DNA from 2 places in the Diaphorobacter sp. LI3 genome. Region 2 is predicted to be linked to the other one. Evidence: riboswitches for the same ligand, from Rfam matches in the RefSeq annotation. Region 2 holds a riboswitch; the other holds the start of a gene.

Region 1 (6,302 bases), 1.5 Mb from region 2:
GGATGCGGGCACGCACCAGGCGGCCTTCGACGCCACGCGCGAGATGGCCGGCGGCGCACTCAAGACCGCTTCCAGCATGGCGGCGCAGATGGCCGCGCAGGGCATGCACGGCATGCGCGCGGCGGCGCAGGCCGCCGGTGCGGCGCCTGCGGCAACGCCCGCCCCTGCCGCCGGCAAGCCTTCCACAAAGGCGGCCGCCCGGCCGGCGACCCAACCGGGCTGCAAGGCCAACGACAAGGCCAACGACAAGGCACGTCCGGCCGCCAAGCGTGCCCCCGCACCATCACCCACCCAAAAGGCTGCCGCGTCCCGCACGCGGCGGCCGGCAGGCTGAGCTGCGCGGCGGCGCCTGTACCCCACCGCAGGGCTGACACATGAGACTCTTTCCCAACGCACACGCCACCCATCCGCAGTGGCACATGGCCGCGGTGCTGGTGCTGGCGCAACTGCGGGCGCAGATGGCGCTGCCCCAGTACGCCAGTGCACCCACGCTGGGGCTGCTCTACATCACCGACCACTACGCGGACGATGCCGCGGCCCTGCTGGACCTGCTGCGGCGCGAACTGCCGACGGTCACCGACTGGGCAGGCGCGGTCGGCGTGGGCGTGGCGGGCAACAACGTCGAATATTTCGATGAACCCGCGCTCTCGCTGATGCTGTGCGACCTGCCGCGCGCGCACTACCGCGTGTTCTCGGGCGTGGCGCCGCTGGCGCACGGCGATGCGGCCGGGGTGGGCTTTGCGGCCCACACGGCGCTGGTGCATGCGGACGGGCAGACACCCGAACTGGCGGACCTGGTGGCCGAGATGGCGGGCCGCACCAGCAGCGGCTACCTGTTTGGCGGCGTGGTGGCCAGCCGCGGGGCGCAGGTGCAACTGGCGCTGCCCGCCGGCGGCGAGGGCGACGGCGTGCTGCACGGCGGCCTGTCGGGCGTGGCCTTTGATGCGCAGGTGGAACTGGTCTCGCGCGTCACGCAGGGCTGCCAGCCCATCGGCGCGCAGGCGGCCATCACCGCCGCGCAGGACAACGTGGTGCTGGAGCTGGACGGCGAGCCCGCGCTGGACGTGCTGCTGGACACGCTAGGGGTGACGCTGCAGGGCGACGCCCAGGCCGCCCTGCGCGCCGTGCGCGCCACGCTGGCAGGGCTGGAGGACGCGGACGCACCGCAGCGCCAGCGCACGGGCCATTTCGGCGCCGACACGCGCGTGCGCCACATCGTCGGGCTGGACGCGACGCGCAGCGGCGTGGCGCTGGGTGACCATGTCGAGGTGGGCATGCGCCTGGCCTTCTGCCAGCGCAACGTCGGCGCGGCCCGTGCCGACCTGATGCGCATCTGCGCCGAGATCCGTGAGGAGCTGTCGCCCCAACTCGAAGAGGCGCAGGCGCTGCCCGCCGCAGGCAGCGCGCCGCATGCCGAGCCGGCGGGCGGCCGGCGCATTTGCGGTGCGCTGTATGTGAGTTGTTCGGGCCGCGGCGGGCCGCACTTCGGTGGGCCCAGCGCCGAGCTGCAGATCGTGCGCCATGCGCTGGGCGACGTGCCCCTGGCGGGCTTCTTCGCCGGCGGCGAAATCGCCGCGCACCGGCTCTATGGCTACACGGGCGTGCTGACGGTGTTCGTCGCGCCGGACGGGGCTTTATAAGCCTTTTTGGCCTCTAGCGCCCGTCCATCAAGCGCGAACAGCTATGCAATGCATAGCGCCGTGGCGCTTGCTCAAACGCCGATGACGGCGGGGCGGGGCGCCGCAGCAGGGCGCGGCAGGCCGCAGAACGCGAAGTCCAGCTCCGGCTCCAGCCCGCTCACGATGCGCGCGATGGACTTGCCCGAGCCGCAGGCGTGGGTCCAGCCCAGCGTTCCGTGGCCGGTGTTCAGGAACAGGTTGCCGTAGCGCGTCTTGCCGATCAGCGGCACGTTGCTCGGCGTGGCGGGGCGCAGGCCGCTCCAGAACTGCGCCTGGCTCGCATCGCCCGCGCCGGGAAAGAGCTGCTCCACGCGCCGCACGATGGCTTCGCAGCGCACGGCGTTCAGTGCGCGCTCGTAGCCGTTGAGCTCGGCCGTCCCCGCGATGCGCAGCCGGTCGCCCTGCGCGCTGGTGTAGCGCGAGAAGACCAGCTTGTACTCATCGTCCGTCAAGCTCACCTGGTAGGCGGCGGCCGCGTCGCGCACCGGCAGCGTCACCGAATAGCCCTTGGCCGGGTAGATCGGCAGGCGCAGGCCCAGGGGCTGGGCCAGCAGCGGGCTGAATGCGCCCAGCGCCAGCACGTAGGCGTCGCCGCGCACGCGCTCGTAGCCGCCGGCCTCGTTGGTGATCTCCACATGGTCGATGGCGCCGCCCGCCGGGTGCAGCGCGGTGATGTGGCAGCCCAGGCGGAATTGCACGCCCGCGGCCTGGGCCACGCCGGCCAGCGCGCGCGTGAACAGGTGGGCGTCGCCGGACTCGTCCTCCGCCGTGTAGGTGGCGCCCGCCAGCTGCGGGCGGACGTGGGCCAGGGCTGGCTCGATGCGCACGGCCTCGTCTGCGTCCACCACGCGGCGGTGGCAGCCCAGCGCACGCATCTGCTCGGCGGGCGCTAGCGCGGCGTCGAACTCCTGGGTGCTGGTGTAGAAGTGCAGGATGCCCTGCGTGCGCTGGTCGTACTGCAGGCCCGTGTCGGCGCGCAGCTGCTGCAGCGTGCTGCGGCTGTAGCTGCCCAGGCTCACGATCTGCTCGATGTTGTGGCGCGTGCGCGCGGGCGTGCATTCGCGCAGGAATTGCAGGCCCCAAAGCCACTGGCGCATGTCCGCGCGCAAGCGAAACAAGAGCGGCGCATCCTCTTTGCCCAGCCACTGCAGCACCTTGAGCGGCGCGCCGGGGTTGGCCCAGGGCTCGGCGTGGCTGACCGAGATCTGGCCGCCGTTGGCGAAGCTGGTTTCCGCGCCGGGCCAAGCCTGCCGGTCGATGACGGTGACCTCGTGGCCGAGTTGCTGGAGGAAGTACGCAGAGGTGGTGCCGACGACGCCGGCGCCCAGAACGATCACGCGCATTGTTTACAAGCCTTTTTCAAGGTTTGCGCAGGCAGGGCGCGCGCGAGCAGCTATTGAATGAATAGCGAACAGCGGGCGCGACATGGCCTGGCTGCCGCTCCCCCTGTCCTTGGTACCTGAGAGATTCATGCCGCGCGGGACCGTGCGCGGCACTTGCTCCTTCGGTGCGCCACGGCGGGCGTGGCGGCTCTCCAGACGGCTGTGTGGGTGTGCAGTACGGAACCTGAGCGTGTATGGGAGTTTGCGCCTTCGGTGAAACGGCACATGGCCGTTTGCTCTCCTGCGCCAGCCATCGTAGCGGCCCGGGCGCGGCGGCCCCAGCGGGCTAACCCTCAGGACGCAGCGCTGGGCGCATGCTCAGGGGTAGACCGCTTCGCCCAGGTTGAGCATGAGGCGGTTGGCCCAGGCGAACAGCGAGGCGGCGTGCACCGTGTCCAGGATTTCCAGGTCGCTCAGGCCCGCGGCGCGCAGCGGCGCGAGGTGCTGCGGCCCGAATGCACCGGGCGCGCGCGTGAGCGCGGCGCTGGCCTGCGCCAGCGCGCGTTCGCGGGCGTTGGTGCCGGCGCTGTCGGGGTCGGTGAAGATCTGCGCGATCACGTCGTTGCGCTTGGCCAGTTGCTCGAAGCGCTGCGCATGCACCGACGCGCAGTACACGCAGCCGTTGATGCGCGAGACCACGGTGGTGGCCACCTCGCGCTCGGCGCGCGGCAGGCCGCCAGGCGCATACATGATGGCGTTGAACGCCTCCGAGCGCTCGGCGAGCACGCGGGGCTGGTGCGCCAGCACGAGGTAGAAGTCCGACGTGCGTGCCTTGGGGTGGCTTGCGTCCAGCACGGCGTTCTGCTCGGCGCTGGCGGTGGCGGGGTCCACCACGGGCAGCCAGGCCTTCCAGTCCAGCGTCTCGCTGGTGTAGCCGGCCAGGCGCAGCGGCTCGCCGGGCGGGGGCAGGTTGGCAGGGTGCACGAAGGGCGCGTCCGGCGTGGTGGGAGCGACCGCCGTGGCTGCGGTGCCCGCGGGGCCGAGGGCGGCCAGCGCCGCCACGCCGGCCACCAACCGCGCCTGGTAGGCCACGAAGCCGATGAGTTGCGCGAGCAGCACCACGTCCGGCGTGGCGAGGCCCGCCTGGGGCAGGGCGAGCAGGGCCGCGCGGTCGGCCGCAGCGGGCTGCGTGGCCAGCAGCTGCGTGAAATGCGTGATGGCTTGCCAGCGGGCATCCGCCGCGGGGGCGGGCAGGCCGGCCAGGCGCGCGCCGTAATAGTCGGCCAGCGTTGCCACGCCGCTGGCGGCCGCCACGGCCTGGGCCACGGACAGGCGCTCGGCCAGCGCCAGGCCCCCGGGCAGTGCTGGCGCGAGCAGCAGGTCTTCGCAGGCCTGGGTGGCGGTGATGGCCTTGGCGCGCTGTTGGCGCGCGGCCTGGGCATGGGGGGCATGGCCCAGGCGGGCGAGTTGGTCGATGGTGTCGGTCATGGCGAAGGCAGGATGCGTTGGGAGGTGTCGGCGGGCGTCCATTCGTCGCCCAGCAGTTCCGGCTCGGCATAGGCCTGCAGCGCGGCGAAGTGGTGCTCCACGTCCTCGCGGTACAGCAGGCCGGCGATGCCGCTGGCCAGGCGCCGTGCACCGTCGCTGATGGCGGGAATGTCGCCCGACACCGTGCCGTGCGACAGCGCCGCCGGGTAGCAGAAGCAGTGGATGCGGTCCAGGCCGGGGCAGGCGCCGGCGGCTTTCTCGCGGAATTCGAACACCGGGCCGAGGTCGGGCGAGTCGGACAGTTCGCGGTCTTCATCGCCGGCGGGCGGCTGGTAGCGCTCGCCCCAGGTGCGCACATGGCGCGCAAACGGCGCGAATTCGGGCTTTTGTGCCCAGTCGATCACGAAGCCCGTGGCGAGAACCAGGAAGTCGAATGCGAACGTACCCTTGGCCGTCGCCACGTGCAGCGCGTGGCCCACCTGCGTAACGCCCTGCACCGCGCAACCGAAGTGGAAGAAGGCGTTGGCGTGGCCGGACACGCGCAGCGTGCTGCCGTGCGGCGGCGGCACCTGCTGCACGTTGATGTAATGGCGGATGCGCCACTTCCATGCGTCGGGCAGGTCGTGGTGCCCTTGCGTGAGGCCGGGCACGCCCGAGCCCTTGGACTTGTTCACCGTGGGCATCACCGCGCGGCGCGCGATCAGGTCCACGCTGGCGGCGCCGCATTCCAGCGCCGTGCCGGCGCTGTCCATCGCGGACGAGCCCATGCCGATCACGCCCACGCGCTTGCCCTTGAGCGTGGCGTAGTCCAGCACGTCGGACGAATGCGCCCACAGGCCACCCTGTGCGGCGTGGGCCACGCCCCGCATGAAGGCAGGGACCTGCGGGCCGCCCAGGCCGTCGCGGCCCGTGGCCAGCACCACGCGGCGCGCCAGCCAGGTGGCGTGGCCGGTGGGGGCCTGCACGTCCACCGCCACCAGGCCGTCGGCGCGTGGGTGCACGGCAGTGACGGTGTGTTCATTGCGCACGTCGGCCTGCGTCACGCGGCGGTACCAGCGCAGGTAGTCCATCCACTGCAGGCGCGGGATCTTGTCGAGCGCGGCCCAGGCCTCGCGGCCCCACTGGGCCTCGAACCAGGCGCGGAAGGTGAGCGAGGGCACGCCGAGCGCGGGGCCGGTGAGCTCCTTGGGCGAGCGCAGCGTGTCCATGCGCGCCGTGGTGGCCCAGGGGCCCTCGTAGTCGGCGGGCGCGCGGTCCAGCAGCACGGCGGCAATGCCCTGCTGCGCCAGCGCCATGCTGGCCGCCAGGCCTGCCTGGCCGGCGCCGATGATGAGCACGTCGGTGACGGGCTGCCCTTCATGGGTGCGTGGAGGCAGCCATGCGCGGGCACGCCAGTTGAGGGTGAGCAGGTCGTGCCGCAGGCGGTCTTCGAGGGCGGCCAGGCCGGCCACCCCCAGGGGAAGCGAAAAAGACATGGAGGATGTCGAAGAAAGCGTGGAGGGCGAAATCAGTCGATGCTGATTTTGGCGTCCTTCACCACCTGCGCCCACTTCGCGCGGTCCTTGTGGACCGTCTGGCGGAACTGCTCGGGCGTTTCGATGCGCACCGTGTTGCCCTGCGACTCGAAGCGCTGGCGCACGTCGGGCTGCTCCAGCACCTCGCGCAAGGCGGTGTTCAGCTTCTGGACCACGGCCGGGTCGGTGCCCTTGGGGGCGAAGATGCCGAACCAGATCGAGCTGTCAAAGCCCTTGGTGCCGGGCAGGCCGCTGGCGCCGATGGGCGGCACCTCCTTCACGGCCGCCACGGGCTTGGC
Region 2 (6,302 bases):
GGCCAGGAAAACCCCCTGCCCGTCATCATCTCGGCCAAGTTCGACCAGGTGCAAAAGCACCTCTCGCTCACCGGCCACGTCTACTCGCCCTGCATTTTCGTGATGAACAAGGGGGTGTTCGACAAGCTCTCCGCCGCCGACAAGCAGGCCTTCATCGACGCCGCCAAGGAAGGCACCAAGGCCAACCGCGCTCGCGTGGACGAGGACGACGCCAAGGGCGTGGCCGACCTGCGCGCCAAGGGCATGACGGTGATCGACGATCTGGACAAGTCCAAGTTTGTCGCCGCGCTCGCGCCCGTGAACGCGCAGTTCGAGAAAGAGTTCGGCAAGGCCAACCTCGACAAGATCCGCAACTACAAGTGACGCTCACTTTTCAGTAGCTGCTACCGCCCGTGGATCATGCGCCACGGGCGTTTTTATTCATATTTTCGTGAGTGCGCATGAAAACCTTCTTCCTCTCCTGCGAGCGCTGGAGCACCGCCGTCGCCATGTGGGGCGCCTGCGCCATGCTGGCGCTGGCCTCGGCGCTCGGCATGTTCCAGATCCTGATGCGTTTCGTTTTCGAAGAGCCGGCCGAGTGGACCGAGGTGCTGATCCGCTTCAGCCTGATCTGGATGGTGTTTCTGGCGATTCCCATGGCATTCCGGCAGGGCGCCATGGTCAGCGTCGACGTGCTCTACCGCTGGAGCCCGCGCCCGCTGCGCCGCGTGCTGGACTGGGTGGTGTGCCTGGCAGCGCTGGCGCTCATCGCCGTGATCATCTGGTGGGGGTGGGACTACGCGCGCCGCGGCGGCGTGCAGTCGATGGCAGGGCTGGAGTCGGTTTCCATGTTCTGGGCCTATCTGGCCATGCCCGTGGGTGGGCTGTTCAGCATCCTCGGCATCGTGGGCAATCTGATCGACCCGCAGCGCCATGAACTGGAGACTGCCCAATGAGCGCCGCGCAGAGCCGCCTCAAGCAAGCGAGCGGCCCCCTCGGCGGGCGGCGGGTACATGAAATGACGCGCGTGGGGGCCCTATGACCACGGTCATGATCTCCACCATGGTGCTGTGCTTCGCGCTCACCATCTCCGTGGCCGTCTCCATCGGGCTGGCCTCCATCCTGGGCATCCAGGTGGCGAACGCCAACATGCTGATCTCCGTGAAGGAGATGTTCGCCTCCATCAACAAGTTTCCGCTCGCAGCCATTCCGTTCTTCATCCTGGCGGGCAACCTCATGGAGACCGGCGGCATCTCGCGACGGCTCGTGGAGTTTGCCAAGAGCATCGTGGGCGGCGTGCAGGGTGGCTTGCCCATGACCTGCGTGCTCACCTGCATGATCTTCGCAGCTGTGTCGGGCTCGTCGGTGGCAACCACATTCGCCATCGGCGCCATCCTGATTCCCGCGCTCATCAAGCACGGTTATCCCACCAGCTACGCGGCCGCGCTGCAGGCCACCAGTGCCGAGCTGGGCGTGATCATCCCTCCGTCGATCCCCATGATCCTGTACGGCGTGGCGGCCGAGGTGTCGATTGGCGAGCTGTTCATCGCCGGCTTCGGCCCCGGCATCCTCATCAGCGGTGCGCTGATGTTGTTCGTCTGGGTGTATTGCAAGTACAAGGGCTGGGGCAAGCATGACGGCGATGGGCGCATGCCCTTCGGCCGCGCGCTGCTGCAGGCGGGCTGGGCACTGCTGATGCCAGTCATCATCCTGGGCGGCATCTACGGCGGCGTGTTCACGCCCACCGAGGCCTCTGCCGTGGCCGTGTTCTACGCGCTGGTGGTGGGCATGCTGATCTACCGCGAGATCCGCGTCGCGGACCTGTTCGCCATCCTGCGCAAGTCGGCCATCTCGTCGGCGGTGATCATGTTCATCATTGCCAATGCGGGCCTGTTTGCCTTCCTTATCACGCGCGCTGGCGTGCCGGACGCCATCGGCCGCTGGCTGCAGGAGGTGCTGCAGTCGCCCGCGCTGTTCCTGCTGGGCGTGAATGCCGCGCTGTTCGTGATCGGCATGTTCATCGAGACCAGCGCCGCCATCATCGTGCTGGCGCCGATCCTGGCGCCGGTGGCCCAGCACTTCGGCGTGGACCCGGTGCACTTCGGGCTGATCATGGTGGTGAACCTGGCGCTCGGCATGATCACGCCGCCCTTTGGCGTGAACCTGTTCGCGGCATGCACGGTGGCGCGCATCTCCCTGGATCGTATCGTCGCCCACCTGTTGCCGTTCGTGGGCGTGGTCCTGCTGTGCCTCCTGGTCATCACCTACGTGCCATCGCTTTCACTGGCCCTGCGTGATCTCGTGTACGCAAAATAGATAGAATCCGTCCCGTCAGGAGAGAGTCCGCGCCCCCCAGGGCCGGGCCGCCGAAGGCGCAGGCAGCAGCCGAACGCTCAGGCAAAAGGACTGGCGACACGCCCGCAGGGATGCGGGTGTTTCCCTTGCTGGAGAGAGGCCGCAGCAGCATGCGGCCCACCGAAGGAGCAAGCCCCGTGACATGCCATGCAGGCGGGGTGAATCTCTCAGGTAAAGCGGACAGCGGGGCAAATCGGCGATCGAGAGATCGCTCCACCATTTGCCTTCGCCCATTGCCATGTCCGCCATGTCCGACCTGCTCACCACTCCCCTCAACGCCCTGCACATCGAACTGGGCGCCCGCATGGTGCCCTTCGCCGGCTACTCCATGCCCGTGCAATACCCCTTGGGCCTGATGGCCGAGCACCACCACACGCGCACGGCGGCCGGCCTGTTTGACGTGTCGCACATGGGGCAGCTCAAGCTGGTCGGCCCTGACGCCGCAGCAGCATTCGAGACGCTGATGCCCGTGGACGTGGTCGACCTGCCCGTGGGCAAGCAGCGCTACGGCCTGCTCCTCAATGACGAGGGCGGCATCATCGACGACCTCATGTTCTTCCGCATGGCGCAGGACGAGCTCTTCGTGATCGTCAACGGCGCCTGCAAGGTGGGCGACATTGCCCACATCCAGGAGCGCATCGGCCAACGCTGCCAGGTGATTCCCCTGCCCGACCAGGCCCTGCTCGCGCTGCAGGGCCCACAGGCGGCTGCGGTGCTCGCGCGTCTGGCCCCAGGCGTGGACAAACTGGTGTTCATGACCGGCGGGCATTTCGACATCGCCGGGGCGCAGTGCTTCGTGACGCGCAGCGGCTACACCGGAGAGGACGGCTTCGAGATCTCGGTGCCCGTCGCGCAGGCCGAGGCCTTGGCGCGCACGCTGCTGGCCCAGCCCGAGGTCAAGCCCATCGGCCTGGGTGCACGCAACTCGCTGCGCCTGGAAGCCGGCTTGTGCCTGTATGGCAACGACATCGACACCACCACCACCCCGTCCGAAGCCGGCCTGAACTGGGCCATCCAGAAGGTGCGCCGTACAGGCGGCGCGCGCGCTGGCGGTTTTCCCGGTGCCGACAAGGTGCTGGCCCAGATCGACAACCCGGCCACTCTCACGCGCAAGCGCGTGGGCCTGGTGGCGCTGGAGCGCGTGCCCGTGCGTGAGCACACCGAGTTGCAAAACGAGTCGGGCGAGCGCATCGGCGAAGTCACCAGCGGCCTGCTGGCCCCCACTGCCGACAAGCCCATCGCCCTGGCCTACGTGACGCCTGCCTATGCTGCCGCAGGCGCGCGCATGAACGCCATGGTGCGCGGCAAGGCCGTGCCCATGGAAGTGGCTGCCACGCCCTTTGTTCCCACACGCTACTACCGCGGCTGAATTCACCGCAGCGAACTATCACCGCGCCCAGGTCAGCCCGGCTACAGTGCGGGCTGACCACTCTCATACCCTTTCCTTCCACCTCTTCTTCCCGGAGCCCCTCATGAGCATCCAGTTTTCCAAAGACCATGAATGGATCAACGCAGCCGACCCGGCCGCGGCCGTCGTCGGCATCACCGTCCACGCGCAGGATGCGTTGGGCGACGTGGTGTTCGTGGACCTGCCCGCGGTGGGCACCACCTTTGCCCAGGGCGACGTGGCCGGCGTGGTCGAGTCCGTCAAGGCCGCTGCCGATGTCTACATGCCCGTGTCCGGCGAAATCGTCGAGGTCAACGAGGCCCTGCGCGCCGACCCGTCCCTGGCCAACTCCGACCCGCTGGGCGCCGGCTGGTTCTTCAAGGTCAAGCTCAGCGACGCCGGCCAACTCGCCGGTCTGATGGACGAAACGGCCTATACCGCCTTCGCCCAGAACGCCTGATGCACCCGCGGCGCCGTGCACACGGCGCCGCCGCACCGCCCCATCGCTCTTGAGACTGGTCCCTCGCCATGCAGATGCCCTCCCCCCTGCCCCTGGCGGCGCTTGAAAACGCCGCTGAATTCCTGCCCCGCCACATTGGCATCGACGCCGCCGACGAAGCACACATGCTGTCGGTGATCGGCGAGGCTTCGCGCCGCGCGCTCATTGATTCCATCGTGCCGCGCTCCATCGCGCGCCAGCGCCCCATGGACCTGCCCGCGCCGGCCACCGAGGCCGCAGCGCTGGCTGAACTCCAGGCCATTGCGTCGAAGAACCGCATCCTCAAGAGCTTCATCGGCCAGGGCTACTACGGCACGCACACGCCGGGCGTCATCCTGCGCAACGTGCTGGAAAACCCTGCCTGGTACACGGCCTACACGCCCTACCAGGCCGAGATCTCCCAGGGCCGCATGGAGGCGCTGCTCAACTTCCAGACCATGGTGTGCGACCTCACGGCCATGCCCATCGCCAACGCCTCCATGCTCGACGAGGCGACCGCTGCCGCCGAGGCCATGACGCTGGCTAAGCGCTCGGTCAAGTCCAAGAGCGACGTCTTCATCGTGGCAGGCGATGCGCACCCGCAGACCATCGAAGTCATCCAGACCCGCGCCGCCCCCATCGGCATCACCGTGGTGGTGGCCAATTCCCAGGAGGAATGGCAGGCGGCCCTGGCCGGCGACTTCTTCGCCGCCCTCATCCAGTACCCTGCCAGCAGCGGCTGGGTGCAGGACTGGCAGGCCGACGTGGACGCCATCCACGCCAAACAGGCCGCCGCCATCTTCGCTACCGACCTGCTGGCGCTCACGCTGCTCAAGGCCCCCGGCGAGTGGGACGCCGACATCGTGGTGGGCTCCACCCAGCGCTTTGGCATGCCCATGGGCGCCGGCGGACCGCACGCCGCCTTCATGGCCTGCCGCGACGAATTCAAGCGCAGCCTGCCCGGCCGCCTGGTGGGCGTGAGCGTGGACGTGCACGGCAAGCCCGCCTACCGCCTGGCGCTGCAAACGCGCGAGCAGCACATCCGCCGCGAGAAGGCCACGAGCAACATCTGCACGGCCCAGGTGCTGCCGGCCGTGATCGCCAGCATGTACGCCGTGTACCACGGCCCCGAGGGCCTCACGCGCATCGCCCGCCGCGTGGCGCGCTTCACCGCCATCCTGAGCCGCGGCCTGGCGCAGCTGGGGTTCACCAGCCGCCACCATGGCTCGGCCTTCGACACACTCAGCCTGCACACCAAGGATGCTACGGATTCAATAGCTGCTCGCGCAGTCCAGATGGGCGCAAACCTGCGAAAAGCCTGGAATGAATACCTGTGCATCTCGCTGGACGAGACCACCACCCGCGCCGATATCGAGCTGCTGTGGAAGATCTTTGCGCGGGACGGCCAGCAACTGCCCACCATCGAGGCGATGGACGCCGCCGGCGCACCGGCGCTGTTCCCCGACACCCTGGCGCGCACCAGCCGCTTCTTGGCGCACCCGGTGTTCAACACCCACCATTCCGAAACCGGCATGCTGCGCTACATCCGCCAGCTGTCCGACAAGGACCTGGCGCTGGACCGCACCATGATCCCGCTGGGCTCGTGCACCATGAAGCTCAACGCCACCAGCGAGATGATCCCCATCACCTGGCCCGAGTTCGCCCACGTGCACCCGTTCGCCCCGGCCGACCAGCTCGAAGGCTACCGCCTGCTCGACGAGCAACTGCGCGCCTGGCTGTGCCAGGCCACGGGCTACGCCGGCATCAGCCTGCAGCCCAACGCAGGCAGCCAGGGCGAATACGCCGGCCTGCTGGCCATCAAGGCCTACCACGCGGCCCAGGGCCACGCCCACCGCAACATCTGCCTGATCCCCAGCAGCGCGCACGGCACCAACCCCGCCAGCGCCCAGATGGTGGGCATGCAGGTCGTGGTGACCAAGTGCGACGAGAACGGCAACGTGGACATGGCGGACCTGCAAGCCCAATGCGAGAAGCACAGTGCCAACCTCGCCTGCGTGATGATCACCTACCCCAGCACGCATGGCGTGTTCGAGACCCAGGTGAAGGCCTTGTGCGAGCTGGTGCACAGCCACGGCGGGCGCG

The links. A riboswitch is a leader RNA that binds a small molecule or an ion and turns the genes downstream of it on or off. The one in region 2 is predicted to bind glycine.
Region 1: it holds a riboswitch for glycine, as region 2 does, so the genes downstream of both, MRB47_RS03120 (D-amino acid dehydrogenase) here and gcvT (glycine cleavage system aminomethyltransferase GcvT) in region 2, are expected to answer to the same signal.

What each region holds. Positions count from the first base shown of each region.
Region 1 covers NZ_CP094346.1:663,710-670,011, forward strand. Annotated here, with positions in the region: gene MRB47_RS03110 (PhaM family polyhydroxyalkanoate granule multifunctional regulatory protein) at 1-334, shown strand, start outside; gene MRB47_RS03115 (FIST N-terminal domain-containing protein) at 375-1,640, shown strand; gene MRB47_RS03120 (D-amino acid dehydrogenase) at 1,712-3,022, opposite strand; glycine riboswitch at 3,116-3,227, opposite strand; gene MRB47_RS03125 (peroxidase-related enzyme) at 3,380-4,489, opposite strand; gene MRB47_RS03130 (NAD(P)-binding domain-containing protein) at 4,486-5,964, opposite strand; gene MRB47_RS03135 (Bug family tripartite tricarboxylate transporter substrate binding protein) at 5,997-6,302, opposite strand, start outside.
Region 2 covers NZ_CP094346.1:2,203,200-2,209,501, reverse strand. Annotated here, with positions in the region: gene MRB47_RS10230 (TRAP transporter substrate-binding protein) at 1-363, shown strand, start outside; gene MRB47_RS10225 (TRAP transporter small permease) at 441-935, shown strand; gene MRB47_RS10220 (TRAP transporter large permease) at 1,018-2,295, shown strand; glycine riboswitch at 2,302-2,394, shown strand; glycine riboswitch at 2,414-2,528, shown strand; gene gcvT (glycine cleavage system aminomethyltransferase GcvT) at 2,573-3,703, shown strand; gene gcvH (glycine cleavage system protein GcvH) at 3,807-4,181, shown strand; gene gcvP (aminomethyl-transferring glycine dehydrogenase) at 4,250-6,302, shown strand, end outside.